DNA from 3 places in the Pimelobacter sp. 30-1 genome. Region 2 is predicted to be linked to each of the others. Evidence: riboswitches for the same ligand, from Rfam matches in the RefSeq annotation. Region 2 holds a riboswitch; each other region holds the start of a gene.
The links. A riboswitch is a leader RNA that binds a small molecule or an ion and turns the genes downstream of it on or off. The one in region 2 is predicted to bind cobalamin.
Positions count from the first base shown of each region.

Region 1: it holds a riboswitch for cobalamin, as region 2 does, so the genes downstream of both, CCO04_RS05115 (ABC transporter substrate-binding protein) here and CCO04_RS25615 (nitrite reductase) in region 2, are expected to answer to the same signal.
Region 3: it holds a riboswitch for cobalamin, as region 2 does, so the genes downstream of both, CCO04_RS10685 (ribonucleoside-diphosphate reductase subunit alpha) here and CCO04_RS25615 (nitrite reductase) in region 2, are expected to answer to the same signal.

Region 1 is NZ_NHTS01000002.1:138,399-142,641, forward strand. It holds gene CCO04_RS05105 (alpha/beta hydrolase) at 1-732, opposite strand, end outside; gene CCO04_RS05110 (helix-turn-helix transcriptional regulator) at 799-1,527, opposite strand; cobalamin riboswitch at 1,607-1,802, shown strand; gene CCO04_RS05115 (ABC transporter substrate-binding protein) at 1,870-2,898, shown strand; gene CCO04_RS05120 (methyltransferase domain-containing protein) at 2,895-3,662, shown strand; gene CCO04_RS05125 (iron ABC transporter permease) at 3,659-4,243, shown strand, end outside.
Region 2 is NZ_NHTS01000013.1:84,927-89,169, reverse strand. It holds gene cobJ (precorrin-3B C(17)-methyltransferase) at 1-108, opposite strand, end outside; gene CCO04_RS25620 (precorrin-8X methylmutase) at 114-779, opposite strand; gene CCO04_RS25615 (nitrite reductase) at 776-1,612, opposite strand; cobalamin riboswitch at 1,669-1,841, opposite strand; gene CCO04_RS25610 (Nif3-like dinuclear metal center hexameric protein) at 1,881-3,002, shown strand; gene CCO04_RS25605 (zinc ribbon domain-containing protein) at 2,999-3,742, shown strand; gene CCO04_RS25600 (bifunctional RNase H/acid phosphatase) at 3,742-4,243, shown strand, end outside.
Region 3 is NZ_NHTS01000004.1:188,869-193,111, forward strand. It holds gene CCO04_RS10685 (ribonucleoside-diphosphate reductase subunit alpha) at 1-2,338, opposite strand, end outside; cobalamin riboswitch at 2,455-2,673, opposite strand; cobalamin riboswitch at 2,773-2,982, shown strand; gene CCO04_RS10690 (ABC transporter substrate-binding protein) at 3,037-4,041, shown strand; gene CCO04_RS10695 (iron chelate uptake ABC transporter family permease subunit) at 4,041-4,243, shown strand, end outside.

The sequences.
Region 1 (4,243 bases), on a different contig from region 2:
GGACGGCACGAGGCCGGCCACCTCGCGGCTGGCGGCGATCGGGTTGATCAGGTCGGCGTCCCCGTGCACCACGAGCAGCGGTACGGCGACCCGCGCCGCCGCCGTCGGCACCCGCTCCATCTGCGCCAGGACGTCGATCGCGAAGCGCGCGGTCGCCCGCCCGTGGACCAGGGGGTCGGCGTACCGCTCGGCGACGACATCGGGATCCCGGTTGATCCGCTCGAACCGCAGCCCGTTGCGCACCGTCAGGCCCGGAAGAGCACGCCCGAGCGTCCGGACCACCGCCACCTTGAGCCGCTGCCTCCGCAGCTCCGAGTCGAACGCGGGTCCGGTCACGACCACCGCGGCCAGGTCCGCCGCCGGCCGGTCCGCGGCGTAGAGGAAGGCGTAGAGCCCGCCCAGGCTGTGGCCGTAGAGCACGACGGGCGCGCCGCCGGTCCGCTCCCGCTCGCGCGCGACGAGGTGGTCGACGGCCCGTGCTGTCGGGGGATAGCGGACGTCGCCGCGACGCCCCTCGGAGCGCCCGAAGCCCTCGTGGTCGAGGGCGAGCACCGCGAACCCGGCGTGGGTGAGGAGGCGGGCGGTGCCGTCGTACCGGGCGGCGTGCTCGCCGAGGCCGTGCAGGACGACGACGCTGGCGCGCGGTGGTCCGCTCGGCGTCCAGCGGACGGTGGCGAGCCGGGGCCCGTCGTCGTCGAGCGTGAAGGAGTCGAAGGTAGGGAAGTCGGTCACGAGCAGGTCCTCTCGGGTCGCCCCGAGCCTCGCCGCTCCGCGCGGGTCCACGATTGGACGAACCTGCTAGCTCGCCACGATCTCCCAGCGGATCGCGCCGAACGCGGTCGGCGGACCCCCGAACGTCCGGTGGCAGGTGCGCGTCAGGTGCGAGCTGTCGGTGAAGCCGGCCAGGTGCGCCGCCTCGGTGAGCGAGCGCCCCTCGGCGACCGCCGCGGTCGCCCGCAGCAGCCGGAGCCAGCGGACGTACGCCCGGAAGGTGATGCCGAGGTCGTCGGCGAAGAGGTGGGACAGCCGGCTCTCGGACAGGTGGACGGCCGCGGCGACGTCCCGGAGCCGGACCGGCCGCTGGTCCAGGTCGTCGCGGAGCACGGCGAGGGCGGCGGCCACGCCCGGGTGACGCGACTGCGGTTCCAGCCCTCCCGGGACCTGGAGGCGCCCGTCCGCCCACGCGCGGTGCCCGTTCGTCAGACGCTGCCCGGCACGGTGCCACGCGCCCGCATCGCCCGGATCGTCGACCAGCCCGGCCAGCTCGGCGCCCAGCGCCGACGCGGGCTCGACGTGCGCCACCACGCCCCACGCCCCGTCGGCGTGGAACGCGTGCGTCTGGTCGGCCGGGACGATCGCCGCGTCCGTACGCCGCTCCCGGCCGTCGCCGTCCTCGATCACGAACGAGCCCTGGTGGGCGATCGCCACCTGGACGGAGTGGTGCGCGTGCCGCGGCAGGCTGCCCAGGGGGCCCTCGATCTCGAGCAGGCCGGGACGCAGGCGGCCGTCACCGGACCACTGGGGCATCGGCACTCCTCGAGCTGCGGGCGGCGCGGTCAGTGTGCCACGGGCCGCTCGGCTCAGGGGACGCTCCGGGGTGGCCGATGAGCGCTGCTACGCTGCCGGTGCCAGTCAAGCCACCACGGCCAGGGAATCCGGTGCGAATCCGGAGCTGACGCGCAGCGGTGAGGGTGACGGGCGGAGCAGCACCTCGTGCAGCCACTGGACCGAGCATGGTCCGGGAAGGCGTTCCGCCTGCTTGATCCCGAGTCCGAAGACCTGCTGGCTTCCGCGGGCCGTCCTGATCCGCGCGAACCCGATGGACAGGCCCCGCGACCCGGGTCTGCGGATGACGATGGTGAGCACCCCATGTTCCGTCCCACCCCTCTTCGCCCTGCCGCGCTCCTCAGCGGCGTCCTGCTGCTGGGCGCGCTGACCGCCTGCGGGGACGCCGATGCCCGCACCGATGCGGGCTCCGACCCGAGCACCGCCGGCGGCTACCCCGTCGCGCTCGCCAACTGCGGCGTCGACGTCGAGGTCACCCGGCCGATCGAGCGCGCGGTCGCGGTCAACCAGCCCGCGCTCGAGCTGCTGCTCGCGCTCGGCCTGGGCGACCGGATGACCGGCTACGCGATCAGCGACGACAGCGTGCTCCCCGAGCTCGAGGAGGAGCGCGCCAAGGTGAAGCCCTTCGCCGCCGAGTTCCCGTCGTTCGAGTCGGTGCTCGACCGGGACCCGGACTTCCTCTACACGACCTTCGACTACACGTTCACCGACGAGGGGATCGCCGACCGCGAGCGGTTCACCGGGCTCGGCGTGCCGACGTACCAGTCGCCGAGCGAGTGCGCCGGCCAGGAGGCCGAGGTCAAGAAGGCGCTCACCCTCCAGGACCAGTACGACGAGATCACCGACGTGGCGCGGCTCTTCGGCGTCGAGGACAAGGGCGCGGCGCTCGTCGCCGACCTCCAGGACCGGGCCGCGGCGGCCAAGCCCGCGGACGGGGCCGACGAGGTCACCCTCGCCTGGTGGTACGCCGCGACCAAGTCGCCGTACATCGCCGGGTGCTGCGGGGCGCCGGGCCTGATGACCCGCGCGGTCGGCGCGACCAACGCCTTCGAGGAGTCCGACCAGTACTGGCCCGAGATCGGCTGGGAGAGCATCCTCGACAAGGACCCGACCGTGCTCGTGCTGGCCGACCTCGGCCGCGGGGGCGACGGCGACAGCGCGAGGGCCAAGATCGCCTTCCTCGAGTCCGACCCGGTCGCGAGCCGGCTGACCGCCGTCAAGGAGAAGCGCTACATCATCCTCGACGGCACCACCATGGACCCGTCGATCCGCAACGTCGACGGCATCGAGCAGCTGGCCGCGGGCCTGCGGAAGCTGGGGCTGGCGTCGTGAGCAACCTCGATCTCCTGAAGCGCTGGGACGACCAGCAGGCCGCCTACATCGCCGACCGCGAGGGCCGGTTCGGCGCGATGCTCGACGTCCTGGACCTCCAGTCGGGCGGTGCGCCTGCGGTCGTCGTGGACCTCGCCTGCGGGCCGGGCTCGCTGTCCTTCCGGGTGCTGGAGCGGTTCCCCGAGGTCCGCGTGGTCGGCGTCGACCACGACCCGTCGCTGCTCGCGCTGGCCCGTGAGGCCGCCGCGGAGCACCCCGGTGGCGACCGCGTGCTCTTCGTCGACGACGACCTGACCTCCGCCGGCTGGACCGACCGGGTCCGGGCCCACGCGGGCGACGCCCCCGTGGCCGGCGTGGTCTCGACGACGGCGCTGCACTGGCTCGCGCCGGGCGAGCTGGTCGACGCCTACCGCGGCGCACGCTCGCTGCTCGCCGACGGTGGCGTCTTCCTCGACGGCGACCACTTCCGGTACGACGACCGGCAGCCCCGGCTGCGGACCTGGGCCGCTGCGCACGACCGTCGTACCCAGGAGGCGGCGTTCGCCGCCGGCGCCGAGCCGTGGGACACCTGGTGGACCGAGCTCGCCGCGCGTCCGGGCTACGCCGAGCTGACCGCCGAGCGGGACCGGCGCTTCGCCGACCGGCCGGCGCCCGAGCCGAGCGAGGTCGGCTTCCGCCTGGCCGCACTGGCCCAGGCGGGCTTCGCCGAGCACGGGACGGTGTGGCAGCTCTTCGACGACTTCGTCGTCTACGGGGTGGCTTGACCTCCCTGCCGCGGCTGACCGGGACCCTCGTCGCCGGCACCGCCCTGGTGCTCCTGTCGCTGGCGACGGCGATCACGATCGGGCCGGCCGACCTGTCGGTCCCGGACGTCGTCGCCGTGGTCCGCGAGCACCTCGGCGGGCCGCCCGCGGACCTCTCCCCGCTCCGCGCGGCGATCGTGTGGGAGCTGCGCCTGCCGCGCAGCATCCTCGCGGCCGCGTGCGGTGCGGGACTGGCGGTGTGCGGCGCGGTGCTGCAGTCGCTGCTGCGCAACCCGCTCGCCGATCCCTTCGTGCTGGGCATCTCGTCGGGCGCCTCGACCGGAGCCGTCGCGGTCGCCGTGCTGGGGATCGGCGCCGGCACCGTCGGCCTGACCGGCGGCGCCTTCGTCGGCGCCCTCGTCTCGTTCGCGCTCGTCGCGCTGCTCGCCTGGGCGGCCGGGTCCGGCCCGGACAAGCTGATCCTGGCCGGCGTGGCCGGCACCCAGCTGTTCTCGGCGCTGACGTCGTTCATCGTGCTCACCTCCGCCGACCCGGAGCAGACCCGCGGCGTCCTCGTCTGGCTGCTCGGCTCGCTCGGCGGC
Region 2 (4,243 bases):
CGCGTGGAACGCGATGACGGGCGCGGCGCCGATCAGCCGCTCGGCCTTGCGGGTGATGAGCTCGGGGTCGCCGGGGCCGATCCCGACGACGAGGAAGCGGCCGGGCACGGTGCTCACTCCTCCTCCTGGGCCAGCGCGTTGACCGCCGACGAGGCCATCGCCGAGCCGCCGCGGCGCCCGCGCACGGTGACGAAGGGGATGTCGATGCCGTGCTCGCCGGCGAAGGCCGCGAGCGCGTCCTTGGACTCCGCGGCGCCGATGAAGCCGACCGGGCAGCCGACGATCGCGGCCGGACGCGGTCCGCCGTCGAGGATCATCTCCAGCAGGTGGAAGAGCGCGGTGGGGGCGTTGCCGATCGCGACGACCGCGCCGTCGAGCAGGGGCTCCCACAGCGACACGGCGGCCGCGGTGCGGGTCGTGGACCAGCGCCGGGCCAGCTCGGGCACCCGCTCGTCGGTGAGGAAGCAGTGCACCGGGTTGTCGGCCGGCAGGCGGCCGGCGGTGATGCCCATGGCGACCATCCGCGCGTCGCACAGGATCGGTGCGCCGGCGGACAGGGCGCCGCGCGCCGCGGCGACCAGGCCCGGGTGGATGACGAGGTCGTCGACCAGGTCGGTCTGGCCGCTGCCGTGGATCATCCGCACGGCGACCTTCTCGGCCTCGGCGGGCACCCGGTCGAGCGCGGACTCGCGGCGGATGGTCGCGAAGGAGTCGACGTAGATCGCCGGACCGTCGGCGATGTAGTCGTACCGACGAGGCGGAGCGGTCAGGTCGGTCATGAGTTCTCCTCGGGGATCAGCACGCCGTGCCACGGGGTGACGACGACGGTGCCGGCGGTCCAGCCGGCGATGGTCGAGAGGGTCAGCCCGTCGTCGCCGACGGCGACGTGCTCGCCGCCGGGGACCGGGCCGAAGCGGAGAGGGCCGGTCGCGACGTCGGCGCCCGCCGCCACCCCCGCCGGTACGACGAGCGGCCCGGCCAGCTCGTCGACGTGCCAGGCCGCGTCGGGTCCGGTGCCGCGCGCGGCCAGGAAGCGGTGCGCGAGCGCGGCGAGGGCCGCGGGGGCGTCGGCCAGGGCGACCACGTCGCCGTACGCCTCGCCGATGCGGAGCTGGGCCCGCTCGGCGTCGAGCGCGACCAGGCCGAGGTCCTTGTGCCGGTCGGCGAGGTCGCCGCGGCCGTCGTCCAGGGTGAGCAGGAAGCGTCCGGGCAGGGCGGCCAGCGCGGGGTCGCCGAGCAGGAGCGCGTCGAGCGCGGCGAGCACCGGGCGCAGGTCGGCGCGGCCCCCGGTGAGCCCGGTCTGGGGGGAGACCAGGACGTTGCGGACCCGGTCGTGCGCGCGCGAGGGCAGCAGGCCGGTCGCCTCCAGCGCGGCGAGCGCCGGCTCGGCCAGCGTGCCGTCGGCGCCGAGGGGCATGGCGCGCACCTGCAGGTTGGCCCGGCCGGTGAGCCGGACCCGCCCGTCGCCGTACTGGTCGGCGACGGCGGCGAGCGCGCGCAGCGCGCTGAGCCGGACCTGACCGCCGGGCACCCGGATCCGGACCAGGCCGCCGTCGTCGGCCGGCCACGGGTGCACGATGCCGGGGCACCGGTCCGGACGGCTGCGCGCCATGGGTGGAGTCCTTCGAGGCCGGGGCTCCTCGCGATCGCCCCCATCGACCTCACGGCGGTTGTGCCGCAAGGGCCAGCAGGTCTTCGGACTCGGGATCACCCGGCCCGGAGCGTCTTCCCAGATCCCCGAGGAGATCCAGTGACGTCGTGCTCCGTCCGTCACCCACACCGCTGCGCGTCAGTCCCGGACTCTCACCGGGTTCCCGTCGACTGGCAGCGGTCACTCTAGCAATCCGGTTCTGTCGCCCGTCCTCGGTAGCCTGACCGGCATGCCTTCCCTCGAGGACGTCGTCGCCCTGGTCCACGGCTGGTACCCACCCGCCACGGCCGACAGCTGGGACGCCGTCGGGCTCGTCACCGGCGACCCTGCCCAGCCGGTCAAGAAGATCCTGCTGGCGGTCGACCCGGCGCCCGCCGTCGCCGCCGAGGCCGCGGAGTGGAAGGCCGACCTCGTGATCGTGCACCACCCGCTGTTCCTCAAGGGCGTGCACGGCGTCGCCGCCACCACGCCCAAGGGGCGCACCCTGCACACCCTGGTCAAGGCCGACTGCGCGCTGCTGACCGCCCACACCAACGCCGACCAGGCGCTCGGCGGGGTCTCCGAGGCGCTCGCCGTGGCGCTGGGGCTGACCGACCTGCGCCCGATCCTCCCCGCGCGCGAGCAGCCGCTCGACAAGCTCACCGTCTTCGTCCCCGCCGACGCCGCGGCGCCGGTCCGGGCCGCGATCGCCGAGGCCGGCGCGGGGCGCATCGGCGACTACGACTTCGCCTCCTTCACCAGCGCTCCCGGCGAGGGCCGCTTCCGCCCGCTCGACGGCGCCAACCCGATGATCGGCACCGTCGGCGAGCTCGAGACCGTCGCCGAGGTCCGCATCGAGGTGGTCCTGGCCCGCGACCTGCGCCCGGCCGTGGTCCGCGCGATGCTCGCCGCACACCCCTACGAGGAGCCGGCGTACGACGTCGTCGAGCTCGCCGACCCGGCCCTGGCCGAGACCGGCACCGGTCGCGTCGGCGTGGTGCCGCCGACCACGCTGGGCGAGTTCGCCGAGGTGGTCAAGAAGGCGCTGCCCGAGACCCACGGCGGCGTCCGCGTCGCCGGCGACCCGGACCGCCCGGTCAAGCGGGTCGCGGTGTGCGGGGGCGCGGGCGACTTCCTGCTCGACCGCGTGGCGGGCCTCGGTGTCGACGTCTACGTCACCAGCGACCTGCGCCACCACCCGGCCGCCGAGTTCGTCGAGAAGGGCGGCCCGGCGCTGGTCGACGTGGCCCACTGGGCCGCGGAGTGGACCTGGCTCCCGGTGCTCGCCGAACGCCTCCGCGAGGCCCTCGGTGACGCTGTGGAGACCCGGGTGAGCGCGGCCGTCACGGATCCCTGGACAATGCACCTGTGAACGCCGATCCCGCAGCCCAGCTCCGCCTGCTCGACCTGCAGGCGCTCGACTCCCAGGTCGACCAGCTGCGCCACCAGCGCAGCAACCCCGTGGAGGCCGCGGAGATCAAGGACCTCCTCGGCAAGCGCGCCGACGTCGACGGGCGGCTGCGCGACCAGCGGATCGTCGTCGACGACCTCGCCTCGGCGCAGGCCAAGGCCGACGCGGACGTCGAGCAGGTCAAGGCGCGGCGCACGCGTGACCGCGACCGGATGGACTCCGGCGCCATCACCAACCCCAAGGACCTCGAGCGCATGCAGCACGAGCTCGCGTCCCTGGAGCGGCGGATCTCCACGCTCGAGGACGAGGAGCTCGAGGTCATGGAGCAGCTCGAGGAGGCCCAGTCCGGGCTCGCCGAGCTGACCTCCGCGATCGAGGACCTCGACAGCCGCCTCGGCGTGCTCACCACCTCCCGCGACGAGAAGGGCGCGACGATCGACGCCGAGAGCGCCTCCGTCGCCGCCGGCCGGGCCGCGATCGTGGCCGAGATCCCGGCCGACCTCGTCGCCCTCTACGAGAAGCTCCGCGCCAGCAAGGGCGGCGTCGGCGTCGGCGCGCTCCAGGCCCGCCAGTGCGGCGGCTGCCAGCTCACCCTCGACGCCGGCGAGATCGCCGAGATCCGGGCGACCCCGGCCGACGTCGTGCTGCGCCACGAGGAGTGCCAGCGGATCCTGGTCCGCACCCCCGAGAGCGGCATCTAGTGCCGAGCCCCGCCGCGGTCGTCGTCGAGGCCGACGGCGGGTCGCGCGGCAACCCCGGTCCCGCCGCCTACGGCGCGGTGCTCCGCGACGCCGCCACCGGAGCGGTCATCGCCGAGGACGCCCGCACGCTCGGCGTCGCGACCAACAACGTCGCCGAGTACTCCGGCCTCGTCGCCGGGCTGCACCTCGCCGTGGACCACGCGCCGGGTGCGCGCGTCGAGGTGCGGATGGACTCCAAGCTCGTCGTCGAGCAGATGTCCGGGCGCTGGAAGATCAAGCACGCCGACATGCGCGCGCTCGCGGCCGAGGCGGCGGCGATCGCGCCCGCCGGGACGACGTACACCTGGGTGCCGCGGGCCGACAACGCCCACGCCGACCGGCTCGCCAACGAGGCGCTCGACGGCGTCCGCGAGGGCGTCACCGTGGCCGGCGGCGCCAGCGTCCCCGGCGACGGCATCCCCGACGAGCCCGAGTCCGCCGCCGAGGAGGCGTCCTCCCCGG
Region 3 (4,243 bases), on a different contig from region 2:
TCTCGAGGGAGCAGGCGATCGCTTCCTCGTCGGCGGTCGTGGGGGTGGGCAGCACGGCGACGGTCGCCTGCTGGATGCGCGAGGCGGGTCGCGAGCGCAGGTAGTACGTCGTCTTCAGCCCGCTCTTCCAGGCGAAGGCGTACATCGACGACAGCTTGCCGATCGTCGGTGCGGCCATGAAGAGGTTGAGCGACTGCGACTGGTCGATGAAGCCCTGCCGCTCGGCGGCCATCTCGACGAGCGCCTTCTGCGGGAGCTCCCAGGCGGTGCGGTAGAGCAGCCGTACGTCGGCCGGGATCGCCGCGATCCCCTGGATCGAGCCCTCGGCGCGCTTGATCTCCTCGCGGACCTCGGCGGTCCACAGGCCGCGCGCCTTGAGCTCGCGGACGAGCGCGGAGTTCACCTGGAGGAACTCCCCCGACAGCGTCTCGCGCTTGAACAGGTTGGAGACCTGCGGCTCGATGCACTCGTAGCAGCCGGCGATCGAGGCGATCGTCGCCGTCGGCGCGATCGCGATGAGCAGCGAGTTGCGCAGGCCGTGCTCGGCGACGCGCTCCTTGAGGGCGGCCCAGCGCTCGGGCTGGGTGACGGTGGCGCCCCACAGGTCGGGGTGCAGGTCGCCACGGGCGGCCCGGGTGGCGTCGTACGCCGGGTGCGCGCCGTGCACGGCGGCGAGCTCGCAGGAGACCTCGAGCGCGGTCAGGTAGATCTCCTCGGAGATCCGGGTCGACAGCGCGCGGGCCTCCGGGGAGTCGAAGGGCAGGCCGAGCGCGAAGAAGACGTCCTGCAGCCCCATCAGGCCCAAGCCGACCGGACGCCAGCGCGGGTTGGACGCCGCCGCCTCGGGGCTCGGGTAGTAGTTGATGTCGATGACCCGGTCCAGGAAGGGCACCGCGGTGCGCACGGTCGCGCGGAGCTTGTCCCAGTCGAGGTCGCCGTCGGCGAGGTGCTGGCCGAGGTTGACCGAGCCGAGGTTGCACACGGCGGTCTCGCCGTCGGAGGAGACCTCGATGATCTCGGTGCACAGGTTCGACAGGTGCACGACCGGCTGCCGCGGCCCCGGGGTGTCGGTGGTCTGGTTGCAGAACCGGTTGGCGGCGTCCTTGAAGGTCATCCAGCCGTTGCCGGTCTGGGCGAGGGTGCGCATCATCTTGGCGTAGAGGTCGCGGGCCTTGACCTGGCGCACGTACCGGCCCTCGGCCTCGATCCGGCGGTAGGCCTCGTCGAACGCGGTGCCCCACAGGTCCGGCAGCTCCGGCGCCTCGTTCGGGTCGATGAGCGACCACGTCTCGTCGGCCTCGACCCGGCGCATGAACTCGTCGGGGATCCAGTGCGCCAGGTTGAGGTTGTGGGTCCGCCGGGCGTCCTCGCCGGTGTTGTCGCGCAGCTCGAGGAACTCCTCGACGTCGGGGTGCCACGGCTCCAGGTAGACGCATGCCGCGCCCTTGCGGCGCCCGCCCTGGTTGACCGCGGCGACCGAGGCGTCCAGCGTGCGCAGGAACGGCACGATCCCGTTGGACTGGCCGTTGGTGCCGCGGATCAGCGCGCCGCGCGAGCGGACCCGGGAGAAGCCGATGCCGATCCCGCCGGCGAACTTCGAGAGCTGGGCGACCTGGAGGTAGCGCGCGTAGATCGAGTCGAGCTCGTCGCGCGGGCTGTCGACGAGGTAGCACGACGACATCTGGGTGTGCCGGGTGCCGGAGTTGAAGAGCGTCGGGCTGCTCGGCAGGTAGGCCAGGCTCGACATCAGCCGGTAGAAGCCGATCGCCTCCTGCGGGGTGCGGGACAGGCCGCAGGCCACGCGCAGCAGGAAGTACTGCGGCGTCTCCAGCACCAGCCGGGTCGTCGGGTGCCGCAGCAGGTAGCGGTCGTAGACCGTGCGCAGGCCGAAGTACTCGAAGCGGCGGTCGGCGTCCTCGTCGATCGCGAAGTCGAGCTTGCGGGCGTTGTCCTTGACGAAGGCGGCGGTCTCGTCGCCGATCACGCCCTCGGCGTGGCCCAGCGCGACGGACTGGCTGAACGAGGCCACGCCCTGGTTGCGGACTTCCTTGTCGACGTACCCGGCGAGCAGCCGGGCCGCCAGCCGCGAGTACGCCGGCTCCTCGCCGATCAGCTCGGCCGCGGTCTGGATCGAGAGCCGGTCGAGCTCGGCGGTGGTCGCGCCGTCGTACAGGCCGCTGATGGTGCGCGTGGCGACCCGCATCGGGTCGACGTCGGGCAGGTCGGCACTGACCCGGTCGACGGCGCGGACGATCTTGGTGACGTCGACGCTCTCGGTCTCGCCGTTGCGCTTGCGCACCGTCATGGTGGTGCGGGTGGGTGACTCGGTGACGGTCACTGGCTTCTCCCCTCGGAGTCTGGCTCGCGAGGGGACGACAGCAGGGGAGGCGCCCCGTCGTCGGCAGGCGCCTGCTCAGCCGTCGGCCTTCCCACGAGGCCTCGGACCACCGCACCCGGCGGGTGCGGTGCGCTGGCAGGTCTTCGGACTCGCGGGCGTCTCCTCGAAAGGAGTCCTACTGGCCGTCGCTTCCCAGGTCGCACGTCGCGACCCAGTGCTTGTGTGACGGCGGTCGTTCCCACTCACCGCTGCGGGGCAGTCCCGGACTTCCACCGGGTTCCCTCTTGCCTCCGCGCCCCTGGGTGGGGCGAGGAACCAGCTACGAGAACCACCATATGTAGGGGTTGCTCAGATCCGTGGGACCTAGATCTGGTGTCGGCGTGTCGGGTGCCCCGGAGGTGAGATATCCCACCAAGAGCGCCCGGGCGGCGCGTGCTAGCGTCCGCATCGCCAGTCGTGCTCACGATGCAACGTGAGTCAGGGAACCCGGTGAGAGTCCGGGACTGACGCGCAGCGGTGAGGGTGACGGGCGGGGCAACACGCCACTGGTGGCGGGCAGCAGACACTCGGCTGACCGACTCCGGGAAGGCGCTCCGTCCGGTCGATCCCGAGTCCGAAGACCTGCTGGCCGTGGATCTCGAGGGTCCGCGACACACCCGCACCACAGGCTTCGCGCAAGAGCCTCGGACCCGAAAAGAGTGACCGTGACGTCGTCCCGTCGTACCCGCTTCCTGCCTGCCCTGGCCGCCGTGCCGCTCCTCCTCGCCGGGTGCGCCGGCGCTCCCGAGGCCGAGGACAAGGGCCCTGCCACCACCGCCGGCTTCCCGGTGGAGGCCAGCAGCTGCGGCTTCACCTCGACCATCACCGCGCCGCCCGAGCGCGCGGTGACCATGAACCAGGGCGCGACCGAGGTCATGCTCGCGCTCGACCTGTCCGACCGGATGGCCGGCACGGCGTACCTCGACGACGCGGTGCCGCAGAAGTGGCAGCCGGCGTACGACGAGGTGAAGGTGCTCGCCAAGGAGTACCCCGACAACGAGACCCTGCTCGCCGCGAAGCCGGACTTCGTCTACGCGTCGTACGCCAGCGCCTTCGACGCCGACAACGCCGGCGCCCAGGACGAGCTGACCAAGCTCGGCATCGGCTCGTTCCTCTCGCTCTTCGGCTGCGGCGAGAACAAGCCCAGCGCCGATGTCTCGTTCGACTCGGTGTGGGACGAGATCGAGGTCGTCGCCGACGTCTTCGGCGTCCCCGAGCGCGCCGACGCGCTGGAGAAGGAGCAGCAGGGCCAGCTCGACACCCTCGCCGCGGACAAGCCGGGCGAGGGCCTGGACGTCTTCTGGTTCGACTCCGGCGACAAGACCGCGTTCGCCGGTGCCGGCGAGGGCGGCCCGCAGCTGATCCTCGACGCCGTGGGCGCGACCAACGTCTTCGGCGACGTCGAGGGCGGCTGGGCCGACGTGAGCTGGGAGCGGGTCGTCAAGACCGACCCCGACGTGATCGTGCTGGCCGACGCGAGCTGGTCCACGGCCGACGACAAGATCGCGATGCTCGAGAAGGACCCGGTGCTCAAGAACCTGCGCGCGGTCAAGGCGAAGCGGTACGTCGTGATCCCGTTCTCGGAGTCCACGCCCGGCGTGCGGCTGGCCGACGGAGCCGTCTCCGTCGGCGCCCAGCTCGCCGACCTGCCCCCGCTGGGCTGATGCTGCAGGCGGCCCGGCCGTCCCGGCCGGCGCGCACCCGGTCGGGAACGGGCCTCGTCGCGGGCGCCGCGCTCACCGTCGCCCTCGTCGCCACCGTCGTGGTGGCGGTGGGGATCGGCTCGGTGCACGTGCCCGCCGGCGACGTGGTCGACGTGGTGCTGCGCCGGATCGGCCTGCCGGTCGACGGCGTGACCCTCATCGA